DNA from 3 places in the Enterobacter sp. B79-1 genome. Region 3 is predicted to be linked to each of the others. Evidence: riboswitches for the same ligand, from Rfam matches in the RefSeq annotation. Region 3 holds a riboswitch; each other region holds the start of a gene.
The links. Region 3 has a riboswitch for thiamine pyrophosphate ahead of thiM (hydroxyethylthiazole kinase). Riboswitches for the same ligand answer to the same signal wherever they lie in the genome.
Positions count from the first base shown of each region.

Region 1: it holds a riboswitch for thiamine pyrophosphate, as region 3 does, so the genes downstream of both, thiB (thiamine ABC transporter substrate binding subunit) here and thiM (hydroxyethylthiazole kinase) in region 3, are expected to answer to the same signal.
Region 2: it holds a riboswitch for thiamine pyrophosphate, as region 3 does, so the genes downstream of both, thiC (phosphomethylpyrimidine synthase ThiC) here and thiM (hydroxyethylthiazole kinase) in region 3, are expected to answer to the same signal.

Region 1 is NZ_JBYAZJ010000003.1:151,208-157,222, forward strand. Features, by position in the region: gene AC2T6E_RS11100 (sugar efflux transporter) at 113-1,291, opposite strand; gene sgrT (glucose uptake inhibitor SgrT) at 1,412-1,564, opposite strand; gene sgrR (HTH-type transcriptional regulator SgrR) at 1,653-3,308, shown strand; TPP riboswitch at 3,345-3,445, shown strand; gene thiB (thiamine ABC transporter substrate binding subunit) at 3,477-4,460, shown strand; gene thiP (thiamine/thiamine pyrophosphate ABC transporter permease ThiP) at 4,436-6,015, shown strand, end outside.
Region 2 is NZ_JBYAZJ010000013.1:16,778-22,792, forward strand. Features, by position in the region: gene thiG (thiazole synthase) at 1-397, opposite strand, end outside; gene thiS (sulfur carrier protein ThiS) at 399-599, opposite strand; gene thiF (thiazole biosynthesis adenylyltransferase ThiF) at 583-1,338, opposite strand; gene thiE (thiamine phosphate synthase) at 1,325-1,966, opposite strand; gene thiC (phosphomethylpyrimidine synthase ThiC) at 1,966-3,861, opposite strand; TPP riboswitch at 3,939-4,048, opposite strand; gene AC2T6E_RS22240 (Rsd/AlgQ family anti-sigma factor) at 4,103-4,600, opposite strand; gene nudC (NAD(+) diphosphatase) at 4,696-5,469, shown strand; gene hemE (uroporphyrinogen decarboxylase) at 5,508-6,015, shown strand, end outside.
Region 3 is NZ_JBYAZJ010000002.1:176,595-182,609, forward strand. Features, by position in the region: gene AC2T6E_RS08650 (LysR family transcriptional regulator) at 1-229, shown strand, start outside; gene AC2T6E_RS08655 (pyridoxal phosphate-dependent decarboxylase family protein) at 280-1,746, opposite strand; gene AC2T6E_RS08660 (diaminobutyrate--2-oxoglutarate transaminase) at 1,765-3,141, opposite strand; gene AC2T6E_RS08665 (hypothetical protein) at 3,455-3,889, opposite strand; TPP riboswitch at 4,435-4,532, shown strand; gene thiM (hydroxyethylthiazole kinase) at 4,568-5,338, shown strand; gene thiD (bifunctional hydroxymethylpyrimidine kinase/phosphomethylpyrimidine kinase) at 5,335-6,015, shown strand, end outside.

The DNA.
Region 1 (6,015 bases), on a different contig from region 3:
TGCCTCTTGCGAAAGCCTGAGGCAAACAGCCTCAAGCACCCGCCACGCACTCTATTCTCCTTCCAGGTACCTGTCAGAAAGTCGTTTCATTTCGTGAAGCCGCCTTCCAGAATCAGACATCCTTAACCCGGCAGGTCAGCCCAAGCGTAACCACCGAAATCGCGGCAATCATCCAGTAAACTGAGCCATGCCCGTAACTTTGCGCCAGCGCCCCCTGAATCACCCCCGCCAGGATCACTCCGGTCGAAATACTGTTGGTAAAAAGCGTGGTCGCCGACCCGGCGCGGCCCGGCATTAAATCCTGGAACCAGAGCATGCCGATCCCGGCAACAATCCCAATAAACACGGCGTTAAACAGCTGCAGCGCCAGCAACGCTTCACGTGAATGGAAAAGAATCAGCCCCGCGTAGAACAGCACCCCGGCCGCCACGGCGACAATCATCATCCGACGCTTTCCGAAGCGCTTAACGTAGTATCCCGCCAGAATCATTGCCGGAATCTCCAGCCCGGCGGCGGTCCCCATGAGGATCCCCGCGAGCTTGTCCGGTAAACCCAAATCGCTGCTGATCCACAGCGGCATATCAATGATATACATGGTGTTGCAGGTCCACATCAGCGTGGAGGCAATAAACAGCATGCGGACGTTTTTGTCCTGCCAGCCGCTCACCTGGGTGACAGGTGTATCCGTCGTCTGTTCGACACGCGCCACAGACGGAAGCGCGAAGGCAATCAATGCCAGACTGATGACAAAAATCCCGGCGGCAATGGAGAACATGGTGGTGAAGCCGTAGTTCAATGCCAGCATGAAGGCCAGCGGCGGTCCGATGACCCACGCCAGCGAGAGCTGCGCGCGCATCACCGAGCTGAACATCACCACTTCCCGCGCCGAGCTATCGGCGTATTCGCGGGCCAGCGCGAACAGCTGCGGCATGGCAGTGTTCGCCAGTGACGCCAGCAGCACGCCGCAGGTAATGAGGGTCAAATAATGACGGTTAAAGGCAAACAGCAGCGCGTTGCCTACGGCCATCACACAGCAAAAGAGGATCAGCTTGCGCCTGTCACCCTGACTGTCGGATCGTTTTGCCAGCCACAGGCTGACCAGGATCCCGGCAATGGCGTTGACGGTATAAAACAGCCCCACCCAAAACGGCTGCGCCCCCACCTCGCGGCTGAGAAACAGGCTCAGCGTCGGTGCCTGAAGTGCCCCCGCCACGCCCATCATAAAGGCGACCAGCATAAAAGCGGCATACACGCCGTTCAGGCGTCGCCCCATCGTCATCAACCACAGCATGCGCAAGTCCTTGTGAAAGCAAATCGAAATTGGGTGAAATAGTAAACGAAAAAAGCCAGCAAAAACATTTTGCTGGCGGGTGATTAGCACCAATACTCAGTCACACATGATCGAGGCGAGTTAGCGAGAAGAGGTCGGTTTCGTAACGTCCCACTGCATCAATTCTTCTAACGTTTTCAGCCGTTGCTCTGCGCACTGGCGGGCCAGCCAGGACAATCCTTTTGTCGCTGAAAAGTACTGCTGATAAAACTGACGTGCGGTAGACCTCTTCATAATTTACCTCCTCACTTCATCGGGAAGGATTATTGTCCTAATATAGGGATTAATAAATTGCTGGTTTTTTGTCAGGAGTTCCCCTTTTATGCCTTCTGGTCGTCTGCAACAACAATTTATCCGCCTCTGGCAATGCTGCGAGGGGCAATCGCAGGAGACCACGCTGAACGAGCTGGCTGACCTGCTCAACTGTTCGCGCCGACACATGCGCACGCTGCTCAACACCATGCAGCAGCAGGGCTGGCTAAACTGGGAAGCCGAAGCGGGACGCGGCAAGCGCTCGCGCCTGACGTTCCTCTATACCGGCCTGGCGCTGCAGCAGCAGCGGGCGGAAGATCTTCTGGAGCAGGACCGCATCGAGCAGCTGGTACAGCTGGTGGGCGACAAAGCCGCCGTGCGCCAGATGCTGGTTTCCCATCTGGGGCGCAGCTTTCGTCAGGGCCGCCATATTCTGCGGGTGCTTTACTACCGTCCAATGAAAAATCTATTGCCCGGCACGGCGTTACGGCGATCTGAAACCCATATGGCCCGGCAAATCTTCAGCGGGCTGACGCGGATAAATGAGGAAAACGGGGAACTGGAAGCCGATATCGCGCACCACTGGCAGCAACTCTCTTCACTCCACTGGCGCTTCTTTTTACGCCCCGGCATCCATTTTCATCATGGCCGCGAGCTGGAAATGAGCGACGTCATCTCTTCTCTGGAACGCGCCCGCAAGCTCCCCCTCTACTCACATATTTCGCGCGTCCACTCCCCTACGGCGTGGACGCTGGATATTGAACTGTCGCAGCAGGATAAGTGGCTCCCCTGGCTGCTGGGCTATGTGCCGTCGATGATTTTGCCCGGCGAGTGGGAATCGCTGAATAATTTCGCCAGCCAGCCAATTGGTACCGGCCCTTATGCCGTCTCCCGAAACAACAGCAACCAGCTGAAGATCCGCGCCTTTGATGACTATTTTGGCTATCGGGCGCTGATCGACGAAGTGAACGTGTGGGTATTACCGGATCTCAACGAAGACCTGAGCTGCGGGCTAACGCTGGAAGGGCCGACGACAGGCGAAAAGGCCGTCGAGAGCCGCCTTGAAGAGGGCTGTTATTATCTGCTGTTTGACCGCCGCACCCATCGCGGCGCAAATCCTCAGGTGCGTGAGTGGATCAGCCACATTCTGGCCCCCGCGAATCTGATTTATCATGCCGACGTTCAGTATCAGGCCTGGTGGTTCCCGGCCTACGGCCTGCTTCCACGCTGGCACCACGCTCGTCCAGCGCGTAGCGAAAAGCCTGCAGGGCTGGAGTCCATCACCCTGACCTACTACCGCGAGCATGTGGAGCATCGTTTTATCGCAAGAATCATGGCCCGACTGCTGGCGGCCGAAGGGGTAACGCTGGAGGTCAAAGAAGTTGACTATGACGAATGGCACCAGGGAGATATCACCAGTGATATCTGGCTGAACAGCGCCAACTTCACCCTGCCGCTCGATTTCTCGCTCTTCTCGCACCTGTATGAAGTCCCGCTGATCCAGCACTGCATCGATCGAGACTGGCAGCAGGACGCCGCCTTGTGGCGCGCGGGCGAGATGAATTTAGCCACGTGGTGCCAGGCGTTACTTGCCGAACAGGCGATCGTGCCGCTGATCCACCACTGGCTGATGATCCAGGGACAGCGCAGCATGCGCGGCCTGCGGATGAATACCCTGGGCTGGTTTGATTTTAAATCCGCCTGGTTTGCACCGCCGGAGCCATAACGCTTTCGTAATATTCACCAAATCATTACAATAGCGCCGTTCTCAACGGGGTGCTGCATCACTGATGTGCGCTGAGATAATACCCGTCGAACCTGATCCGGATAACGCCGGCGAAGGGATTTGAGGCTGTCGCTCAAAATCCTTTGCCACTCAACTTTGAGGTGCAAAGTGTTAAAAAAAGTTCTCCCCCTGCTGGCGCTGTTTGCGCTGCCTGCTTTTGCGAAGCCCGTCCTGACGGTCTACACCTATGACTCCTTCTCTGCCGACTGGGGCCCTGGCCCGGTAGTCAAAAAAGCCTTTGAAGCCGACTGCAACTGCGAGCTGAAGTTCGTGGCGCTGGAAGATGGCGTGTCGCTGCTCAACCGTCTGCGCATGGAAGGGAAAAACAGTAAGGCCGACGTGGTGCTCGGGCTGGATAACAACCTGCTGGACGCCGCCTCGCAAACCAAACTGTTTGCCAAAAGCGGCGTCGCGGCAGATGCCGTTAACGTGCCGGGCGGCTGGAAAAACGACACCTTTGTGCCGTTCGATTACGGCTACTTTGCTTTTGTTTACGACAAAAATAAGCTGAAAAACCCGCCGACGAGCCTGAAAGAGCTGGTGGAAAGTGACCAGAAATGGCGCGTGATTTATGAAGATCCGCGCACCAGCACGCCGGGCCTGGGCCTGCTGCTGTGGATGCAAAAAGTCTACGGGGATAACGCGCCGGAAGCGTGGCAGAAACTGGCCGCCAAAACCGTCACCGTGACCAAAGGCTGGAGCGAAGCCTATGGCCTGTTCCTGAAAGGCGAAAGCGATCTGGTGCTGAGCTACACCACCTCTCCGGCCTACCACATTATCGCCGAGAAGAAAGATAACTATGCTGCCGCTGATTTTGCTGAAGGGCACTATCTGCAGGTGGAAGTCGCCGCGCGTACCGCCGCCAGCAAGCAGCCGGAGCTGGCAGAGAAGTTCCTGAAGTTCATGGTTTCACCGGCGTTCCAGAATGCGATTCCCGCAGGCAACTGGATGTATCCGGTCACTAACGTTGCGCTGCCAGCAGGTTTCGATCGGTTGACCAAACCAACAACCTCGCTGGAATTTACGCCGCAGCAGGTCGCCGCGCAGCGTGCCGCATGGGTAAGTGAATGGCAACGCGCCGTCAGCCGTTGATTCCCGGCTGGTTAATCCCCGGTCTGCTCGCCGCCCTGCTGATGGTGGCGGTCAGCCTGGGGGCATTCCTTGCACTGTGGTTTAACGCGCCGGAGAGTGACCTGCTCGCCCTCTGGCACGACAGCTACCTCTGGCACGTGATCCGGTTCTCCTTCTGGCAGGCGTTTCTTTCTGCCCTGCTCTCGGTGATCCCGGCCATTTTTCTTGCGCGAGCACTGTATCGGCGGCGTTTTCCCGGCAGGCAGGCGCTGCTGCGCCTATGCGCCATGACGCTGATCCTGCCGGTGCTGGTAGCCGTATTTGGCATCCTGAGCGTGTACGGCCGCCAGGGCTGGCTGGCCTCGCTCTTTGCGTTGTCAGGGCTAGAGTGGACCTTCTCCCCCTACGGGCTGAAGGGTATTCTGCTCGCGCACGTCTTTTTCAATATGCCGATGGCGACGCGCCTCTTTTTACAGGCGCTGGAAAACATACCCGGCGAACAGCGCCAGATTGCCGCCCAGCTAGGTATGCGCGGCGCGTCTTTCTTCCGCTTCGTGGAATGGCCGTGGCTGCGCCGCCAGATCCCACCCGTGGCGGCATTAATCTTCATGCTCTGCTTCGCCAGCTTTGCCACCGTGCTGTCACTCGGCGGCGGGCCGCAGGCCACCACCATCGAGCTGGCGATCTACCAGGCGCTGAGTTACGACTACGATCCGGGCCGCGCCGCGCTGCTGGCGATGGTGCAGATGATTTGCTGCCTCGCGCTGGTGCTGCTCAGCCAGCGGCTGAGTAAAGCCCTTCCTCCCGGCAGTAATCAGATAGCAGGCTGGCGCGATCCGCAGGATAGCCTGCACAGCCGCGTCATCGATTTTATCCTGATTGCGTTGGCGCTCCTGCTATTGCTGCCGCCGCTTCTGGCCGTTATCGTTGACGGACTGAACCTCAATCTTGTGTCCGTGTTGCAACAGCCCGTGCTCTGGCAGGCAACCTGGACCTCGGTACGCATAGCGCTGGCTGCCGGGCTGTTGTGCGTCATACTGACCATGATGCTGCTGTGGAGCAGCCGCGAACTCTACGCGCGTCAGGCCCGTAAGGCCGGGCAAATGCTGGAGCTGACGGGTATGTTGATTCTGGCGATGCCGGGCATCGTGCTCGCGACGGGCTTCTTCCTGCTGTTCAACAGCACCATCGGCCTGCCGGAAAGCGCCGACGGCATTGTGATTTTCACCAACGCACTGATGGCTATTCCTTACGCGCTCAAAGTGCTGGAAAACCCGATGCGCGACGTGAACAGCCGCTACGGTTTGCTGTGTCAGTCGCTGGGCATGCAGGGCTGGCAGCGGCTGAAAGTGGTGGAACTCCGCGCCCTGAAACGTCCGCTCGCCCAGGCGCTGGCCTTTGCCTGCGTACTGTCGATTGGGGATTTTGGCGTGGTGGCGCTCTTCGGTAATGAAGACTTCCGCACCCTGCCGTTCTGGCTTTACCAGCAAATTGGCTCCTACCGCAGCCAGGATGGGGCCGTCACGGCACTCTTACTGCTGCTGCTGTGCTTTGCGTTATTCACCGTTATCGAAAA
Region 2 (6,015 bases), on a different contig from region 3:
CGGCGCCGCAGTAAGGCAGGACGGTAAACCCTTGCTGCACCAGTTTTTCAGCTGCCTTCAGCGTTTCGATGGGGTCGGGCAGCAGCCAGCGCGCATCCGGGTGAATTTCCAGCTTCAGCCAGCGGGTGCCGAGCGCTTCACGCGCCAGCTGTGCGGCGAAAATCGCCTCCTCGGCCGTTTTCGCGCCGGAGGTATTCGGTAAAAGCGTAACGCCAGCCTCCAGCAGCGGCGCCAGAATGGCATCGCTATGATGGCGCAGATCAACGCGCTTTAGCGCCAGCGTCACCAGCTGGCTGCCGCTTTCACGGATGGCATCCACCATCAGCTGCGGCGAGGCGAATTTTCCAGTTCCTGTAAACAGATGCGAATCAAAAACTTTATCGGCAATACGTAACATTTCAGCCCCCTGCGATGACCTGAAACAGCAGGATCTGGTCGCCTTCATTGACCTGCTGATGTTCCCACTGCTCGCGCGGCAGGATCTGTTGATTGAGCGCCAGCGCCGTTCCCGGCTTGAGCTGGCGTAGCCTTTCGAGCAGCACGGCAACGGTAAGTCCGTCATCGCACTTCATTGGCTCATCGTTAAACAGAATGCGCATCGCGGCCTCCGCATACCGGGCAGCCGCTGGCGCGGTGCAAGGCCAGATGGCGCCAGCCGCTTGAGCGGGCATCAAACAGCCGCAGCGTATTACGTTCCGTCTCCATGCCGCTGAGCAGCTTGATGGCCTCCAGTGCCTGCAGCGTGCCCATCATACCAACGACTGGACCGAGAATGCCTGCGGTGCGGCAGTTACGCTCTGGCTCGGCATCGTCCGGCCACAGGCAGCGATAGCAGCCCTGCGCCCACGGAGGCGTCAGGACCATCATCTGTCCCCCGAAACCGACCGCGCTGGCGGTGATAAGCGGCGTGTTATGTGCCACACAGACGGCGTTAATCGCCTGACGCGTCGCCATATTGTCCGTGCAGTCCAGCACCACGTCGGCAAGGGCAACTTCACGCTGCAGGCGTTCACCACCGAGCCGCTCCTGCAGGGCAATCAGCTCGATGTCCGGGTTAAGCTGGTTCAGCCGCTGCCGGGTGATCTGCGCTTTAGGTTGGTCGATATCCTCCATGGTGAAAAGAATTTGCCGCTGCAGGTTGCTGATATGTACCTCGTCGTCGTCGGCAAGCACCAGCGTGCCGACGCCCGCACCCGCCAGATAAAGCGCGGCGGGCGCGCCTAAGCCGCCCAGACCGACAATCAGCACCCGGCTGGCGAGCAGTTTTTGCTGTCCGTCGATGGCGATATCCTCCAGCAGGATCTGACGGCTGTAGCGCATAAAATCACGATCGTTCATCACCTGCTCCTGCCAGTTGTAACAGCTGTGCGGTCGCGGCCTGCCAGTCTGCGGCCCGGGTGATGGCGCTGACGACGGCGATACTGCCGACGCCGGTCTCCAGCACCGACGGGGCACGTTCAAGACTGATCCCGCCGATGGCGACGGTAGGGTAATCGGCAAGGCGTTTCACATGACTCGCCAGCTGCGTCAGCCCCTGCGGTGCGGAGGGCATCTGCTTGGTTTGCGTCGGGAAGACGTGACCCAGCGCGATGTAAGAGGGACGGGCCGCCAGCGCCACGTCGATCTCCATGTCATCATGCGTTGAAACGCCAAGGCGTAACCCGGCTACACGGATAGCGCTCAGATCCGTTGTTTCCAGGTCCTCCTGGCCCAGATGCACGCCATACGCCTGGTGCTTAACGGCCAGCCGCCAGTAGTCGTTGATAAACAGGCGGGCGTTATGTCGACGCCCAAGCGCGACGGCGGCAACCACATCGGCTTCCACCTCATCATCGCGTTTATCTTTGATGCGCAGCTGGAGAGTGCGAACGCCAGCCTTCAGCAGGCGCTCTATCCACTCCACGCTGTCCACCACCGGATAAAGCCCTAAGCGGAAGGGCACCGGGGGAAAATCGGGCTGGTACATTACGCCTCCTCTTTTTTGAGGTAGATTTCGCCGCCTTTGGCGCGGAAGGTTTCTGACATGTCCGCCATACCCACTTCAATGGTTTGCGCGGCGGCGTAGTCGCGCACCTCCTGGCTGATTTTCATCGAGCAGAATTTTGGCCCGCACATGGAGCAGAAGTGCGCGACTTTGCCCGATTCCTGCGGCAGGGTCTCGTCGTGATAGGCGCGCGCGGTGAACGGGTCCAGCGCCAGGTTGAACTGGTCTTCCCAGCGAAATTCAAAGCGTGCCTTCGACATGGCGTTATCGCGGATTTGCGCGCCCGGGTGGCCTTTCGCCAAATCCGCCGCGTGGGCGGCAATCTTGTAGGTAATCAGCCCCTGCTTAACGTCCTCTTTGTTAGGCAGGCCGAGGTGCTCTTTCGGCGTCACGTAGCAGAGCATGGCGCAGCCGAACCAGCCGATCATCGCCGCCCCAATGCCTGACGTGAAGTGGTCATAGCCCGGCGCGATGTCGGTTGTCAGTGGCCCCAGCGTGTAGAACGGCGCTTCGTGGCAGTGCTCCAGCTCCTCGGTCATATTGCGGCGGATCATCTGCATCGGCACATGGCCTGGGCCTTCAATCATCACCTGCACGTCGTATTCCCAGGCGATTTTGGTCAGCTCGCCCAGCGTGTGCAGCTCGGCAAACTGCGCTTCGTCATTCGCGTCGCGAATAGAGCCCGGACGCAAGCCGTCGCCCAGTGACAGCGACACGTCGTACGCGGCGCAGATTTCACAGATCTCGCGGAAGTGTTCGTAGAGGAAGTTTTCCTGATGATGGGAAAGGCACCACTTCGCCATGATGGAACCGCCGCGCGAGACGATGCCGGTCAGGCGTTTCGCCGTCATCGGCACGTAGCGCAGCAGCACGCCCGCGTGAATGGTGAAGTAGTCCACGCCCTGTTCCGCCTGCTCCAGCAGCGTGTCGCGGAACGCTTCCCAGGTGAGGTCTTCGGCAATACCGTTGACCTTCTCCAGCGCCTGATAAATCGGTACGGTGCCAATCGGTACCGGGCTGTTACGCAGGATCCACTCGCGGGTTTCGTGAATATAGCGGCCGGTGGAGAGGTCCATTACCGTGTCCGCACCCCAGCGCGTGGACCAGACCAGCTTTTCCACCTCTTCTTCGATGGAGGAGGTCACGGCCGAGTTGCCGATGTTAGCGTTGACCTTCACCAGGAAGTTGCGGCCAATAATCATCGGCTCGGATTCCGGGTGGTTGATGTTGGCGGGGATAATGGCGCGACCGGCAGCCACTTCGTCACGCACAAATTCCGGCGTGATGTTCTCCGGCAGACGAGCGCCAAAGCCTTCGCCCGGATGCTGATAGCGCAGTATTTCGCTACGGATGCGCTCGCGACCCATGTTTTCGCGGATGGCGATGAACTCCATCTCCGGCGTGACGATGCCCTGGCGCGCGTAGTGCAGCTGGGTCACGCATTTGCCCGCTTTAGCACGTTTTGGCGTCAGCAGGCCGGTAAAGCGCAACTCGTCCAAACCGTCGTCGGCCAGGCGTTCTTTGGTGTAAGCAGAGCTTTGCTCGTTTAGCGCTTCGCTGTCATTACGCGCGTCAATCCACGGCTGGCGCAGCTTTGCCAGACCCTGCTGGACGTTAATTGCCACATTGGGATCGCCATACGGGCCGGAGGTGTCGTATACCGGCACGGCTTCGTTGTCTTCGAACTGCGGATCCTCTTTGCTGCCGCCGATAAGCGTCGGGCTGAGCTGGATCTCACGCATCGGGACGCGAATATCGGCCTGCGAGCCGGAAATGTAGATACGTTTAGAGTTCGGGAAAGCAGTGCCTTCCAGGGTGTCGATGAAGTGTTGGGCCTGTGCGCGCTGTTCGCGGCGGGTCAGTTTTGCAGTAGACATAGCTCATTCCAAAGTGAAGGACATGGCTTGTCAGACGACGGATGAAGCAAGAGAGGATCGCCCTCAGGCGATACAACAGCTGTGTGACTCTTGTTCCCTTCGCAGGTATTAGCCTGATCAGGTTCCGCGGATCCCGAATTAACGGTCTCAGCCCGTGCTTTCACACTGGGCACTCCGACAAGAAAAATCCCCCTCGTGAGAGGGGCGAATGGTTGTAAATTACTCGTTAACGATTAAGAACTCAAGCAGGGCGCGCGACGTTCTCTTCATTGCTGGTATTCACGTCATTGTCCAGCACGAGGGCGATCAGCTTATCTTCCAGCGTGAATCGCTCCTCCAGCGCTTCACCGAGATCGGACAGCGCCTGCTGAAACTCAAGATAGTTATCGTGATCGATGGCGTTTTCGAGCGTGGAATCGTAGTAATCCATGATCTGCTGGGTGTTGGCTTCCAGCAGCGGATAGAGTTTGCTGGCCGCTAAATACGGTGTTGTCCCTTCCATTTCGCGGATAATGCGTTCATAAATATTGAAATGGCCGTCGGACAGGTAGTCGACCAGGCTCTGGCAAAAATCATCCAGCGCTTTTTCATTCAGCCGCATGAACGATTCTTTGCCAGGCTTAATACCGACCAGATTGTAATAAGCCACGAGTAGATGCTTGCGCACGTGTAGCCAGCGATCCACCAGTTTGTTACTTCCTCTAACGCGCTCAGTCAGGCTTTCTAGCTGGTTTAACATGGTCGACTCCGCAAGGTTTAGGATTGAATCTGCTTATCCAAAATGTAACCACAATGCTAACAACATGTCAGTGAAGCGAAGGTAGTGCAATAGATATGGATCGTATTATTGAAAAATCAGATCTGGGTTGGTGGATCGTCAGTCACGAACAAAAATTATGGCTGCCCGCCGGGGAAATCCCTCACGGCACGGCGGAAACGTTCGATCTTGTCGGACAAACCGCGCTGTGGATCGGCGAGTGGCAGGGCGAGCCGGTGTGGTTGATCCAACAAGCGCGTCGCCAGGATATGGGGTCTGTGCGGCAGGTGCTGGATCAGGATGTCGGGCTGTTCCAGCTGGCGGGGCGCGGCGTGCAGCTGGCGGAGTTTTACCGCTCGCATAAATACTGCGGCTACTGCGGTCATACCATGCACCCGAGCAAAACCGAGTGGGCGATGCTCTGCAGCCACTGCCGCGAGCGCTACTATCCTCAGATTGCACCCTGCATTATCGTCGCTATCCGTCGGGAGGATTCCATCCTGCTGGCGCAGCATACTCGTCATCGCAACGGCATTCACACCGTGCTGGCCGGGTTCGTCGAAGTAGGCGAAACGCTGGAGCAGGCGGTGGCGCGCGAGGTGATGGAAGAGAGCAGTATTAAGGTGAAGAACCTGCGCTACGTCACCTCCCAGCCCTGGCCGTTCCCGATGTCGCTGATGACCGCGTTTATGGCGGAATACGATAGCGGCGAGATCGTTATCGATCAGAAAGAGCTGCTGGAAGCGAACTGGTATCGCTATGACGATTTACCGCTGTTGCCTCCGCCGGGCACCGTGGCGCGTCGGCTGATAGAAGATACCGTGGCGATGTGTCGGGCCGAGTATGAGTAGTGTTACACTGAGGCCATGACGCTTAAGGAACTGCAAAAATGACCGAACTGAAGAACGATCGTTATCTGCGTGCGCTGCTGCGCCAGCCCGTTGATGTCACCCCGGTGTGGATGATGCGCCAGGCGGGACGCTATCTGCCAGAGTACAAAGCCACGCGCGCGCAGGCGGGCGATTTTATGTCGCTGTGCAAAAACGCCGAGCTGGCCTGCGAAGTCACGCTCCAGCCGCTGCGCCGCTTCCCGCTGGATGCTGCGATCCTCTTCTCGGATATTCTGACCATTCCGGATGCAATGGGCCTTGGCCTGTACTTCGAAACCGGTGAAGGTCCGCGTTTCACCTCCCCAATCAAAAGCAAAGCCGACGTGGATAAGCTGCCGATCCCCGATCCGGAAGGCGAGCTGGGCTACGTGATGAACGCCGTACGCACCATCCGCCGCGAGCTGAAAGGCGAAGTGCCGCTGATTGGCTTCTCCGGCAGCCCGTGGACGCTGGCGACCTATATGGTGGAAGGGGGCAGCAGCAAAGCCTTCACCATGATTAAAAAGA
Region 3 (6,015 bases):
TCAGGTGGATTATATCGAAACGCTGTACGGTCTGGTGCGCTCCCGACTGGCCGTAGCGATACTGCCGCAACTCTATACCACGCATCTTCAGGATCCGCAGCTTAAGGTGGTTCATCTTCAGCAACCGGCACTTGCCCGAACGGTGGCATTGATGCGTGCGCCGCAGCCGTTACCGACGCTTATCGAATCGTGCTTTACGCTAATGGTTGAAACCTTGAGGACACACTGACGGATAGGGCAGGGGAAAATACCCTCTCCCGAACGGGAGAGGGATAAGCATTACTTAGCCAGAACTTCCTGTGCGGTACGCTCAACCAGAGACAGCAGAACTTTTACGTCCTCCAGCGTCACGGTTGGGTTCAGCAGGGTCAGCTTCAGGCAGGTGATACCGTTATGCTCGGTCACGCCGACGTTAGCACGGCCAGATTCCAGCAGCGCATCACCAATCTTCTGGTTCAGCAGGGCGATGCCTGCATCATCCATCTGCGCCTGAGGACGGAAGCGGAACAGCACGCTCGCCAGCTGTGGCTGCATCACCAGCTCCAGAGCAGACTGCTCTTTCACGTAGCCCGCAACCTGCTGTGCCAGGGTCACACCGTGATCGATGATCGCCGCATACTGCTCCTGACCCAGCGCTTCCAGGCTCATCCACAGCTTCAGCGCGTCGAAACGACGGGTGGTCTGCAGAGATTTGGACACCAGGTTAGGCACGCCCGCTTCTTCGTCGAACTCAGAGTTCAGGTAAGCCGCCTGATAGCGCATCAGCTCATAGTGACGCGCTTCTTTTAGCAGGAACGCGCCGCAGCTGATGGTCTGGAAGAACTGCTTGTGGAAGTCCAGGGTAATGGAATCCACCAGCTCAATGCCGTCCAGGTAGTGACGATACTGCTCGGACATCAGCAGCGCGCCGCCCCAGGCCGCATCAACATGTACCCAGATGTTCTGCTTCGCTGCCAGTTCAGCAATGGCACGCAGCGGGTCGATAGCACCGGCATCGGTGGTACCTGCCGTCGCGACGATCGCCAGAATCTGCTCGCCGTTCGCGTTGCACTGCTCAATTTTCGCCGCCAGATCGGTCAGATCCATGCGGGAGAATTCGTCAGTTTTCACCTGCACCACGGACTGGTAGCCCAGACCCATCAGCGCCATGTTTTTCTGCACGGAGAAGTGGGCGTTCTCAGAGCACAGCACGCGAATTTTGCGCAGATCGCCTACCAGGCCATCCTGCTGAACGGAGTGACCCAGACGGGCGAAGAACGCATCGCGCGCCAGCATCAGGCCCATCAGGTTGCTCTGGGTACCGCCGCTGGTGAAGACACCGGCGTCGCCAGCCTGATAACCCACGCGGGTACGCAGCCACTCGATCAGTTTGATCTCGATAATGGTTGCGGACGGGCTTTGATCCCAGGAGTCCATACTCTGGTTAGTGGCGTTGATCAGCACTTCCGCCGCCTGGCTTACGACCAGGCTTGGGCAGTGCAGGTGCGCCACACACTGCGGGTGATGAACGGACAAACTGTCTTTCAGGAAGAACTCCACGGCGCGTTCAATCGCCGCTTCGTTGCCCAGCCCTTTCGGGTTGAAATCCAGCTTAATACGGTCGCGAAGTTCCGCGACCGTTTTGCCCTGGTACATCTCAGGCTGTTTCAGCCACTGCATCACAGCCTGAGTGCTTTGTTCAATCGCCTGCTGGTAAGCTTCAATGCTCTGCGCAGAGGAGAACAAAATTGGGTTTGAATCAGACATCGTAATCAACAACTCCGGTTACGCCGGGCGAACGCCCGCAGCAAGCAGTGCCTGCTCAAATTTATCCAGGAAGATTTTCAGCTCTTCATCGCTGATCAGCAGAGACGGCAGCAGGCGCAGAACGATACCGTTACGACCGCCACGCTCCAGAATCAGACCGGCTTCGAAGCACTTCTTCTGAATCAGTGCAGACAGCTCGCCGTCGCCAGGGAAGCAACCCATGTGGTCAGCCGCTTCGTGTGGCTTAACGATCTCAATACCGATCATCATGCCCAGACCGCGCACGTGTCCGATCACCGGGTAGCGCTTCGCCATCTCTTTCAGCTGGCCTTTCAGCCATTCGCCCTGTGCAGCCACTTTGCCTGCGATATTCTGGTCTTTCAGGATTTTCAGCGTCGTCAGACCGGTTGCCATCGCCAGCTGGTTGCCGCGGAAGGTACCGGTGTGGTGACCTGGTGCCCATGCATCGAACTGCTTTTTGATACCGAGCACGGCCAGCGGCAGACCGCCACCGACCGCTTTAGACATCACGATGATGTCTGGCTCAATGCCCGCGTGTTCGAAGGCGAAGAATTTACCGGTACGGGCAAAGCCAGCCTGAACTTCATCGAGGATCAGCAGAATGCCGTGTTCCTGAGTCACTTTACGGATGCGCTGCAGCCACTCAGCCGGAGCCGGGTTCACGCCGCCTTCGCCCTGAACGGCTTCCAGAATCACCGCAGCAGGTTTACGCACGCCGCTTTCAACGTCGTTGATCAGGTTATCAAAATAGTAAGTCAGCGCTTTCACGCCCGCTTCACCACCGATACCCAGCGGGCAACGGTACTCGTGCGGATAAGGCATGAACTGGACTTCTGGCATCATACCGTCAACCGCTTCTTTCGGAGACAGGTTGCCGGTCACGGACAGTGCGCCGTGGGTCATACCGTGGTAACCACCAGAGAAGCTGATGATACCGCTACGACCGGTCACTTTTTTCGCCAGCTTCAGCGCCGCTTCAACGGCGTCAGCACCGGATGGACCGGTGAACTGCAGGCAGTACTCTTTGCCCTGACCAGGCAGCAGAGAGAGCAGGTATTCAGAAAACGCGTCTTTCAGAGGCGTCGTCAGATCCAGAGTATGTAACGGCAAGCCGCTGGTAATGACATTTTGGATGCTTTTCAGCACATCAGGATGGTTATGGCCAAGCGCAAGGGTCCCCGCGCCTGCTAAACAGTCAAGGTATTCTTTATTATCTGCATCGGTGATCCACACGCCTTCTGCTTTAGTGATCGCTAAAGGCAGTTTGCGCGGATAACTCCTGACGTTAGATTCAAACTCGGCCTGACGGGCCAGATAGGTTTCGTTGCTTTTGTGGGCATCTACGGTGTCAATACGGACTTTATCCGTCATCATATCACTCCTACAACCGCCGCTTCGTTATGAGCCACGATTGAATAAAAAGTTAAAAAACAGATGGGGGCCTGAAAAAAACGCCGCCAATATAGAGCCTTTTGCCACGGGGCTCAATGGTTAATTTGTTTACTGTTTTGTGACAGAGGGCACAGGGGGAGGGTTATCCCCGTTTCCAGAAAGAAAGTTGCACTTTATGCACAATAAAAACAGCCGCTTATGATGGTTTTGTCAGAACTGTAAAAGTAAAGAAAAGAGTGTGACAAATCGTGCTTTTCGCTGATGAAAAAGGAGGCGGATGGCCTCCTTGAACACGTTATTTCTGCCTGACCTGCAAAATGCCGTGGTCGCGACCTTTCGTTTTATTCCAGGAGGCATCGGTAATACCGTTCTCATCAAGGCTAAACGATATAACAAAGCCTTCGCCGTGAATCTCGTAGAAAGTCGCATTGAGACGTTTTACGGCCGCTTTCTTGCCGTTAAGGGTGGCGCTAAAAAAGCCGTTTGAAATTGTGGCGTTAACCGTATCAGACGAGAATGAGGCTTCACGCATCGGATCGTGAATGGTTTTCGTTTGATCGTGTTGCGCCGCGTTTTCTGCCTTGGTTTTGTTGATATCGCAAGAACCATCGCCATCGGTAATTTGGGTGCATCCGGAACGCTCCAGCTGCGCGCGATAGTGAGCATTAATCGCATAGGCCGGAGCCGCGGCCATAGTCGCGCTTATAACAATCATCATTAACTTCTTCATTTTATTGCCTTATAAACTACACAAATTATATGAAACGTACATTATGCCAATCCACACACCGACAGAAATAAGCATCAGGTATAAAGTGGCAGAGATAAAAATATATTTTGACATGCTGATAATCATATATTGAAAATGAAAACCGCTCGTAGGTGGCTTTCTGTCTGATTGTGAGAAATAACTGTGATGGACTATCCAGTAAGGTAACAATTGAAACTTTGATTAAGATCACTTAAAGCCCAATAGGCTAAAGTGGTCAGATGTTAAAAAATTTAATGTAAACATTGCCTTATGATTTTAGGTGGGGGCATCCGCTTTCATTCAAAGGTCTTTGTTTATCAGGAAAAGAGCTGTTTCTGTGCAATGTTGCTGTATATGCTGAAAATGCGGGTTTGACGGCCGTTATTATTTTAAAGAGTAACAAGACTAATAATGCGTCTAACGACGATGATTCTGAAAGCCAGATTTAGCGTTTACAATTTTTTCATCTGGCATTAGTATCCTTAACGCGGATTGATTGCATAAATTAATCACAAGCAGTTGATTTATTTGACTCGGGGTGCCCTTCTTCGTTGAAGGCTGAGAAATACCCGTATTACCTGATCTGGATAATGCCAGCGTAGGGAAGTCAGATGCCTTCCCGGTCATCGCTTCTTCACGCAAGGCAGGAGCGAACCCATGCAGCCTGACCTGCTCGATTTACACGTTTTATATCAGTTCCGAACCCGTTCCCCGCTCACGCACTGTATGACCAACGATGTTGTACAGACCTTCACTGCCAACGTGTTGCTGGCTCTCGGTGCATCGCCAGCGATGGTGATTGAGGCCGAAGAGGCCGAGCAGTTTGCTGAAATCGCCGATGCGCTGCTGATTAACGTTGGCACGCTGACCGCACCGCGCGCCCAGTCGATGCGTCGGGCGATTGAACGCGCGGTGGCGGCGGGTAAGCCCTGGACGCTCGACCCGGTTGCCGTTGGCGCGCTCGCGTTCCGCACCCGCTTTTGCCATCAAATTCTCTCCCTTAAACCAGCCGCGATCCGCGGTAACGCCTCTGAAATCCTTGCCTTTGCAGGGATGAGCGCGGGCGGGCGCGGCGTTGATACCACCGACACAGCAGCCAGCGCGGTACCTGCCGCGCAGGCTTTGGCGCGTCAGACGAATGCAATTGTCGTGGTCACGGGAGAAGTGGATTACATCACCGATGGACAGCGCACGCGTACCGTAACGGGCGGTGACCCGCTGATGACGCGCGTGGTGGGCACCGGTTGCGCGCTCTCGGCTGTCGTGGCAGCGAGCTGCTCGCTGCCGGGTGATCGCCTGGATAACGTCGCCGCTGCCTGCGGATGGATGAAGCGAGCTGGCTCAATCGCTATTGCGCAGTCTCGTGGCCCGGGCAGTTTTGCCAGCGCGTTCCTGGATGCGCTCTACACGCTGGAGGAGCAGGCATGAAGCGGATTAACGCTCTGACCATTGCCGGTACCGATCCCAGCGGCGGCGCGGGTATCCAGGCTGACCTGAAAACCTTCTCCGCGCTAGGCGCATATGGCTGTTCCGTCATTACCGCGCTGGTGGCGCAAAACACGCGCGGCGTGCAGTCGGTCTACCGTATCGAGCCGGATTTTGTTGCCGCGCAGCTGGATTCGGTGTTCAGCGACGTGCGCATTGATACCACTAAGATCGGCATGCTGGCCGAAACGGACATTGTGGAAGCGGTGGCCGAGCGGCTTAAGCGTTATCAGGTGCAAAACGTGGTGCTGGATACCGTCATGCTGGCGAAAAGTGGCGACCCGCTGCTCTCTGCCTCCGCCGTGGAGACGCTGCGCACAAAGCTGCTGCCGCAGGTGGCGCTGATCACGCCCAATCTGCCGGAAGCCGCCGCGCTGTTGGGTGCACCGCACGCGCAAAACGAACGTGAAATGAAAGCGCAGGGGAACGCGCTGCTGGCGATGGGCTGCGGCGCGGTGCTGATGAAGGGCGGTCATCTTGATGATGCCGAAAGCCCGGACTGGCTCTTTACCCGCGACGGCGAAATGCGTTTTACCGCGCCGCGCGTGCAGACCAAAAACACCCACGGTACGGGCTGCACGCTCTCTGCCGCGCTGGCTGCGCTGCGTCCACGGCATGAC